DNA from 2 places in the Ruminiclostridium papyrosolvens DSM 2782 genome. Region 2 is predicted to be linked to the other one. Evidence: riboswitches for the same ligand, from Rfam matches in the RefSeq annotation. Region 2 holds a riboswitch; the other holds the start of a gene.
What was found. A riboswitch is a leader RNA that binds a small molecule or an ion and turns the genes downstream of it on or off. The one in region 2 is predicted to bind cobalamin.
Positions count from the first base shown of each region.

Region 1 (3,516 bases), 1.7 Mb from region 2:
GTGTAAAAATTAAAAATAACCGGGAGAGTAGATTATGACAAATATAGATAGAGTAATAATGATTGTTCTTGACAGTGTAGGAATAGGTGAACTTCCGGATGCCGGCGAATACGGTGATAAAGGAAGTAATACATTGGGAAATATCGTAAAGGTATGTAATGGAATAAATCTTCCCAACTTAAGCCGCCTTGGAATTGGAAAAATAGATGGAATAGACTATATTTCCGCACCCGAAAATGTTATGGGGAGCTATGGCAGATTGGAGGAGGTTTCTAAAGGGAAGGACACTATAACAGGACATTGGGAAATTGCAGGCCTCCAGCTTGAATATCCTTTTCCCACATATCCTGACGGTTTTCCAAAAGAAGTTCTTGAGGAGTTTGAAAAGCTTACCGGAAGAGGTGTTCTCGCAAACTGTGCCGCTTCGGGAACTGAAATAATCAAGGAGTACGGCGAGGAACACATGAAGACGGGGAAACTTATAGTTTACACCTCCGCAGACAGTGTATTTCAGATAGCTGCCCATGAAGAAATTGTTCCTCTGGAAGAATTGTATCGTATTTGCGGTATGGCAAGGGAAATGTTGCAAGGAGAACATATGGTGGGGCGTGTTATTGCCAGACCGTTTATAGGGGAACCGGGGAACTTTACAAGAACACCCAACAGAAGAGATTTTTCTGCGGAGCCCACGTCCGACACGCTTCTGGATGTTCTGAATAAAAAGGGTCTGGATGTTGTCGCTGTGGGAAAAATAGAAGACATATTTTCGAAAAAAGGAGTTACTGTTGCTGAACATACAAAAAACAACATGAATGGTGTTGACGTTACATTAAAATTTATGAAGCAAGAGAACAATGGCCTGATTTTTACAAATCTAGTAGATTTTGATATGTTGTTTGGACATAGAAATAATCCGGAAGGCTACAAACAGGCGTTAGAGGAATTCGACAACAGACTGCCTGAAATTTTGTCTGCCATGAAAGATAGCGATATACTGATAATTACAGCGGATCATGGCTGTGACCCAACTACTCCCAGTACTGACCATTCAAGAGAACATATACCTGTAATTATTTATGGTAAGGGTATAAGAGAGAATGTAAATCTTGGGACACGAGAAACCTTTGCTGATATAGCCTGCACTATTGCAGAAGTATTTAATGCAGAGAATGCTTTTCCGGGACAAAGCTTTTTAAGGGAGATTATCAAAGATTAATAAACTTTGATAAATATTGTATTTAATTGACAGATTCGCCAAAATAAGAAATTTGGACGATAATGTGTCTGATTTGGATTTGCTATTAAACTTGTTTTATATTAATATATGCAATATAACTTAATAAGAACTACAGATAAGGGAAACAGGTTTGAACCCTGTACGGTCCCGCCGCTGTGTTGGAGGAGTTCTCCATATAATCCACTGGTACATTAACCGGGAAGGAATGGAGAGTGTTGATGCCTTAGTCAGAATACCTGTCTGTAAGTGTACACTGTTAACTCTACGAGTGATAGGGGGTGTGTTTAATAAAAAATTCCAAGATGGAATTATGCCCTTTAAACACAAAACGTTTGAAGGGCTTTTATGTTTAAAGGGGTAAAAAAATAAATATTTAGGAGATATTGTAAAATGAAAAGGAATTTGAAAATTTTATCTTTTATACTTGCAATGATTTTTATTACCGGAATCTTCGGAGCTTGCAGCAGTGATACAAACCAGCAGGCTTCTGATACTACTAAGGCAATAGATACATCCGTAGAAAGTACTGCAACAGATAAATATCCTCTCACATTGGAGGATTCAAAAGGCACAAAGGTAACTATTAAGGCTAAGCCTGAGAAAATAGTAAGCTTGCCACTTGGAACCTGTGAAATGCTTATGTCACTGGTAGACAAAAGCAGAATTGCGGCTATGACTTATTATGCAGACGATGCCAAAGTTTCCAATATTGCTGATGAAGCTAAAGGAGTCGGTAAAAGGATTGAATCAAATGCGGAAAAAATAATTGCGTTGCAGCCTGACCTTGTTTTTTTGGATAAAATGGCAGATGCAAATGTCATTAAACAGCTAAGAGATGCGAATTTAACGGTGTTTATGCTAAATACTCCCTCAAATATCAAGCAGGTGGAAGATAACCTTGAACTCATAGGAAAAATTGTAGGAGAGGCAGCCAAGGCCAAGGATATAATTGCTTGGATGGAGCAGAAGCTAAAGGCTGTAAATGACAGGCTTGAACTAATGACTGATGACCAGAAGCAAACAGTACTTGATTACAGTGAAATGGGTACCACCAGCGGCAAGGGAACAAATTTTGATGATATTGTCACAAGAGCCGGTCTTATGAACCCTGTGTCAAAGGAGGGTCTTGAAGGATGGCCTGAATTATCCAAGGAAATGATAATAAAGTATAACCCACAGATTATTATTCTGCCGTCATGGTACTATGACGCAAAGGTTAGCTTTTATACTTTGAATGAGAAGATAAAAGGCGATAAGGCACTGGCAGATATAAAAGCAGTAAAGAATAATAAAGTTATTTCAGTACCGTATAATCATATTTCATCAACATCACAATACGCTGTACTGGCAGTAGAGGATATTTCAAAGGTTGCCTATCCGGGACTGTTTAAATAATCCGGAGGAAAAATGAAAAATAAAAAAATAAAAAAAGCTCTGACAAATATAGGATTTATACCGATAATGCTGCTGCTTCTGCTGATTGTAATGGTTGCGGGAACAGCTATAGGGGCGGTAAACGTACCTTTTTTTGATACCTTTAAAATCATACTTAAAAATATAGGTATATTAAAACATGCCACATTTGCTGAAGGACAGGAGCCTATAATTTTTCTTGTTAGGTTCCCCAGAGTGGTAGTAGCTGCACTTGCAGGTACAGCCCTTGCCTCATCCGGGGCAGTAATGCAGGGAATGTTCAGAAATCCCATGGCTGATCCGGGATTGTTGGGAATATCCAGCGGTTCCGGATTGGGAGCTGTTCTGGCTATAAAGCTGGGGTTAACTGCTGCAAGCATGTATTTTATGCCGCTTTTTGCATTTACGGGAGCATTTATTGCAATATTTGTAATTTACCTGCTGTCCTACCAGAAAGGAAAAGTACCCGTACTTACACTTATGCTTTCCGGTATAGCGGTGAGTACTTTTATAGGGGCAATAACCAATATTATCCTTACTCTGTCCTATGATTATCAGGTAAAGGAGTTTCTTTTCTGGTCCACGGGAGGACTTGACGGGAGGCGGTGGGAACACGTACAACTGGTGATAATTCCAATCATACTAAGTGTTGCACTTATGTTTGTTTTCTCAAGGGACTTGAATGTTCTTATGCTGGGGGAAGAGGAAGCAAAGTCCGTAGGATTAAGTTCAGGAAAAATCAGAACAGTACTGCTGATATTGGTTTCCGTTGCCACAGCAAGTGCGGTTTGTGTCAGCGGAGCCATAAGTTTTGTGGGTTTGATTGTTCCCCATATAATGAGACTTCTGGTTGGACCAAACTATAA
Region 1 covers NZ_CP119677.1:4,720,213-4,723,728, reverse strand. Annotated here, with positions in the region: gene P0092_RS20690 (phosphopentomutase) at 35-1,216, shown strand; cobalamin riboswitch at 1,306-1,495, shown strand; gene P0092_RS20685 (ABC transporter substrate-binding protein) at 1,628-2,632, shown strand; gene P0092_RS20680 (FecCD family ABC transporter permease) at 2,645-3,516, shown strand, end outside.
Region 1: it holds a riboswitch for cobalamin, as region 2 does, so the genes downstream of both, P0092_RS20685 (ABC transporter substrate-binding protein) here and P0092_RS06020 (DUF2292 domain-containing protein) in region 2, are expected to answer to the same signal.

Region 2 (3,516 bases):
TTCTGCAATTGTTTGCCTTGTAACAGGAAAAGTATCTTTTTGATTAGTATTTATCTCCGTAAAGTTAACTTTAAAATCAGACGGATTGTCGTATGCGAACACAGAATTTATTCCCGTGAAGGAACTCATTAATATGCAAAGTAAAAGTACTAATGAACTAATTTTTTTAAACATTTTGCCCTCCTAAACTAATATATATTCAAAATTTTACTGCTCCCCATTGGCCAGTCGTTTAAGTCTTAATTTTTATGGTACATTATTAATAGTTACACTTTTACTCCAAGAGTGGACATATTGCAGTCCGGTGTTTAAAGCTCCCGTAGTAAAAAACTTGTTATCTACATATAAATAGCATGGGGTATTCTCAGTTACCTGAGGCACATTTATTGATACATTACCATTTGTGCCTGTAGTACCGCTTGCCATAAGCGCACCATCTGAGGCTCTTACAAGCTTAACAGTTGCCCCTGAAAGGTCGTTAAAGCCTGTAAGTATCCAATTATATATATCCGTAAATTTCTGAGCCTTTACATTTACATTAAAAGAACTCCCCTCATTATATGAGGATTGTATACTTGTGTAGTTGCTCATACAGGTATAGAAAGACTCCGCCGGAATTGCATAATACCAGGTCATTTTATCACCATTCTGCATTGTATAAGCTCCACAGCTATAGGAAGGAAGTTCATCGGTTGTAGGAGAAGCCCCCCTCCATACCCTGAACATCCAGCCCGAATAATAGGATGAATTAGGTGTAAAATATGCTTCTGTCTGACCTCCGATACTGGATACATATGTACTCGCACCGCTTCCTAATGCAATATGGCTTATAGCTTTATCGCCGCAAGCCTTATTCAGCGCATCGTATGCTGTAAAGCCAGTTGAATCGTTAAGTGTTACCTGATATTCATTTAAAATTGAGCCGCCGTTTCCACCTGCACTGTAGCCCTGAATTCTAACTGTTACAGTTATTGGATCTGCTGCAAATGCTATTCCTGTAAGCATTGTGCAAATAATAGCCGCCATCATAACCAGACATAATATTTTTTTGAAATTTTTTCTCACTGTTCTACCTCCATTAGTTTTCTTAACCGGCCAATGGTTCATCGCAATCAACATTACACCACGTAGGTACGTTTGTTATCCAGAGTTACTCTGGTTCTATTTCTTCAAGCAGTTTTTTTCGAACAGGCTTGATTCCTGCATCCTCCAGAATTCTCGGCCATTTTCCCAGACGGGACTTGATATACCCGAAAGCCGGAACCTCTGACTTTTTTGGCACCCTGCCAAGCTCGTCAGCAATGTCACGAAGGTACTGATAAAGCTGCTCATCACTTTTCTTCTTATAAAGCTTAATATATTCTCTGCATAAGTCTTTTTGCCGTCCGGCTAGTTCTAAATCCCTGCTTTCTGACTTTAAAGACTCTTGAGATTGGATTTTCTGACTGCAATTTTCTGCCTTCAGATATATCACTCCCTTTTACAAAAAATCTTCCACGGAGCAATAAAAAAAACACTACCTCTTTTTTTGTGAGGTAATGCTTCCGTTTTTCGATCAGCACCGTGCAGTTGTCGACATTTCTGCATTCGCTATCCCATTTTCAAATTAATAAATATGGTATAAAGCGCAAAATAACATATGAATTTTAAGATAATAATCCGTCAACTTCTAAAGCTTAATTGACTTTGTGAGTTCTTCAATCCGTACAGGCTGATTACCCTGTACAATAATTTTAACTTCACCATAGTCAATCCCCCGAAGAATCCTTACAAGCTTTTTTTCCTTTTCAGACAGCTTACCATTCGGATTATCCTTTTTCAGGCTCATGGAATCAACCAATTAAGTACACCCCCTATCGTTCGTAGAGTCTATGGTACAAAATAACAGGCAGGTCTTCTGGCTCAAGCATCATTATTCCTTTCACCTTCCCGTTTCCAGTGGTACTTTGAAAGAAACTCCTCTTTTACAGCGGCGGGACCGCGTGGGATTTTAAACCCAACTTCCCTTTTCACCGGTTCATGTTCAGTATTTTCAACACAACCGACACCTGTTTTTCATATTTAGTTTTTACATATTTAGTTTCTCACATATAGTTTCTAATATCAACTATATAATATTACGTGCAATTTGTCATGTAAATTTTATCTTTTTTGATATTTTTTACTAATAGATGTAGTATAGGTTCATATAATTAATTACATTCTGCAGCTTGTTTAATTGAAAGTTTTTTTGCAAGCTTTACTGCCTCATAGGCATCTTTCGAATATCCGTCTGCTCCAATGGTTTTTGCATAATCGTCATCTACTACTGCTCCGCCAATCATAAACTTACAGCCTACATTTTTCTCTTTTGCAAGTTTAATCACTTCCTCCATTTCTACCATTGTGGTAGTCATTAAGGCAGAAAGACCTACTATATGAGCCTTTAATTTCTTCGCTTCGTCTATAATTCTCTCTGCACTTACGTCCTTTCCAAGGTCATGTACTTTGAAACCATAGTTTCGAAGCATTAATCCGACTATGTTTTTCCCTATATCATGAATATCTCCTTTTACTGTAGCTATAACAACAACAATATCTTCTTTCTCTTCTTTTTCACCTTTTTGTTTTAGCAGAGGCTCTAAAAATGTAAAGCCGGACTTCATTGTTTCAGCACTTTGAATAAGCTGAGGGAGAAAATATTTCTTTTCATCAAATAGCTTTCCTACCTGATTAATTGCAGGAATCAAATATATATCAACAATATCCTGAGGTGGTGTTTTTTCTGCTATTGCCTTTTCTATAAGCTTATCAATACCTTCATTGTCACCATTTAAAACTGCGTCAAAAATTTTGTCACAGGTTTTTTTCTCAGCTTCCTTTTTTTCATTTCCATCCTTAACAGGCTTATCCATGCTGCTAAAATATGAAATGTAATTTCTGCTGTTTACGTCATTTGTCATAATAACATCACAGGCCATTTTAATGCACATAAGCAAATCACTGGAGGGATTTGCAATTGCCATTGTAAGTCCCTTAGCAATAGCCATTGACAAAAATGCGGCGTTCACCCAACCTCTTTCAGGCAAACCGAAAGATACATTGGAAAGTCCCACAATGGTTCCACATCCGAATTCCTCTCTGCACCATTGTATAAGCTTCAAGGTTTCCAGTGCTGCCTCCTGATTTGAGGAAACAGTCATAACAAGTCCGTCTACCACAATATCACTTTTTTTATAGCCATAATCAGAAGCCTGATTGAACACCTCTTGAACTATAACCTGTCTCTGTATAGCCTTTTCGGGAACTCCCTCATCATTTAACGGAAGGAGTATGAACATTGCCCCATATTTTGCGGCTACCGGCAATAATTTATCAAGTTTTACTTTTTCCTGAGATATTGAATTTATAAGAGCACGTCCGGGATAGATTCGTAATGCAGCCTCAAGCACCTCAGGAGATGAAGAATCCAGACACAACGGAGCATCACAAACACTCCCCAGCAGTCTTACTGTATTTAGCATTACTTCCTTCTCA
Region 2 covers NZ_CP119677.1:1,348,340-1,351,855, reverse strand. Annotated here, with positions in the region: gene P0092_RS06035 (S-layer homology domain-containing protein) at 1-174, opposite strand, end outside; gene P0092_RS06030 (DUF4430 domain-containing protein) at 247-1,065, opposite strand; gene P0092_RS06025 (homing endonuclease associated repeat-containing protein) at 1,151-1,474, opposite strand; gene P0092_RS06020 (DUF2292 domain-containing protein) at 1,670-1,840, opposite strand; cobalamin riboswitch at 1,871-2,067, opposite strand; gene P0092_RS06015 (homocysteine S-methyltransferase family protein) at 2,193-3,516, opposite strand, start outside.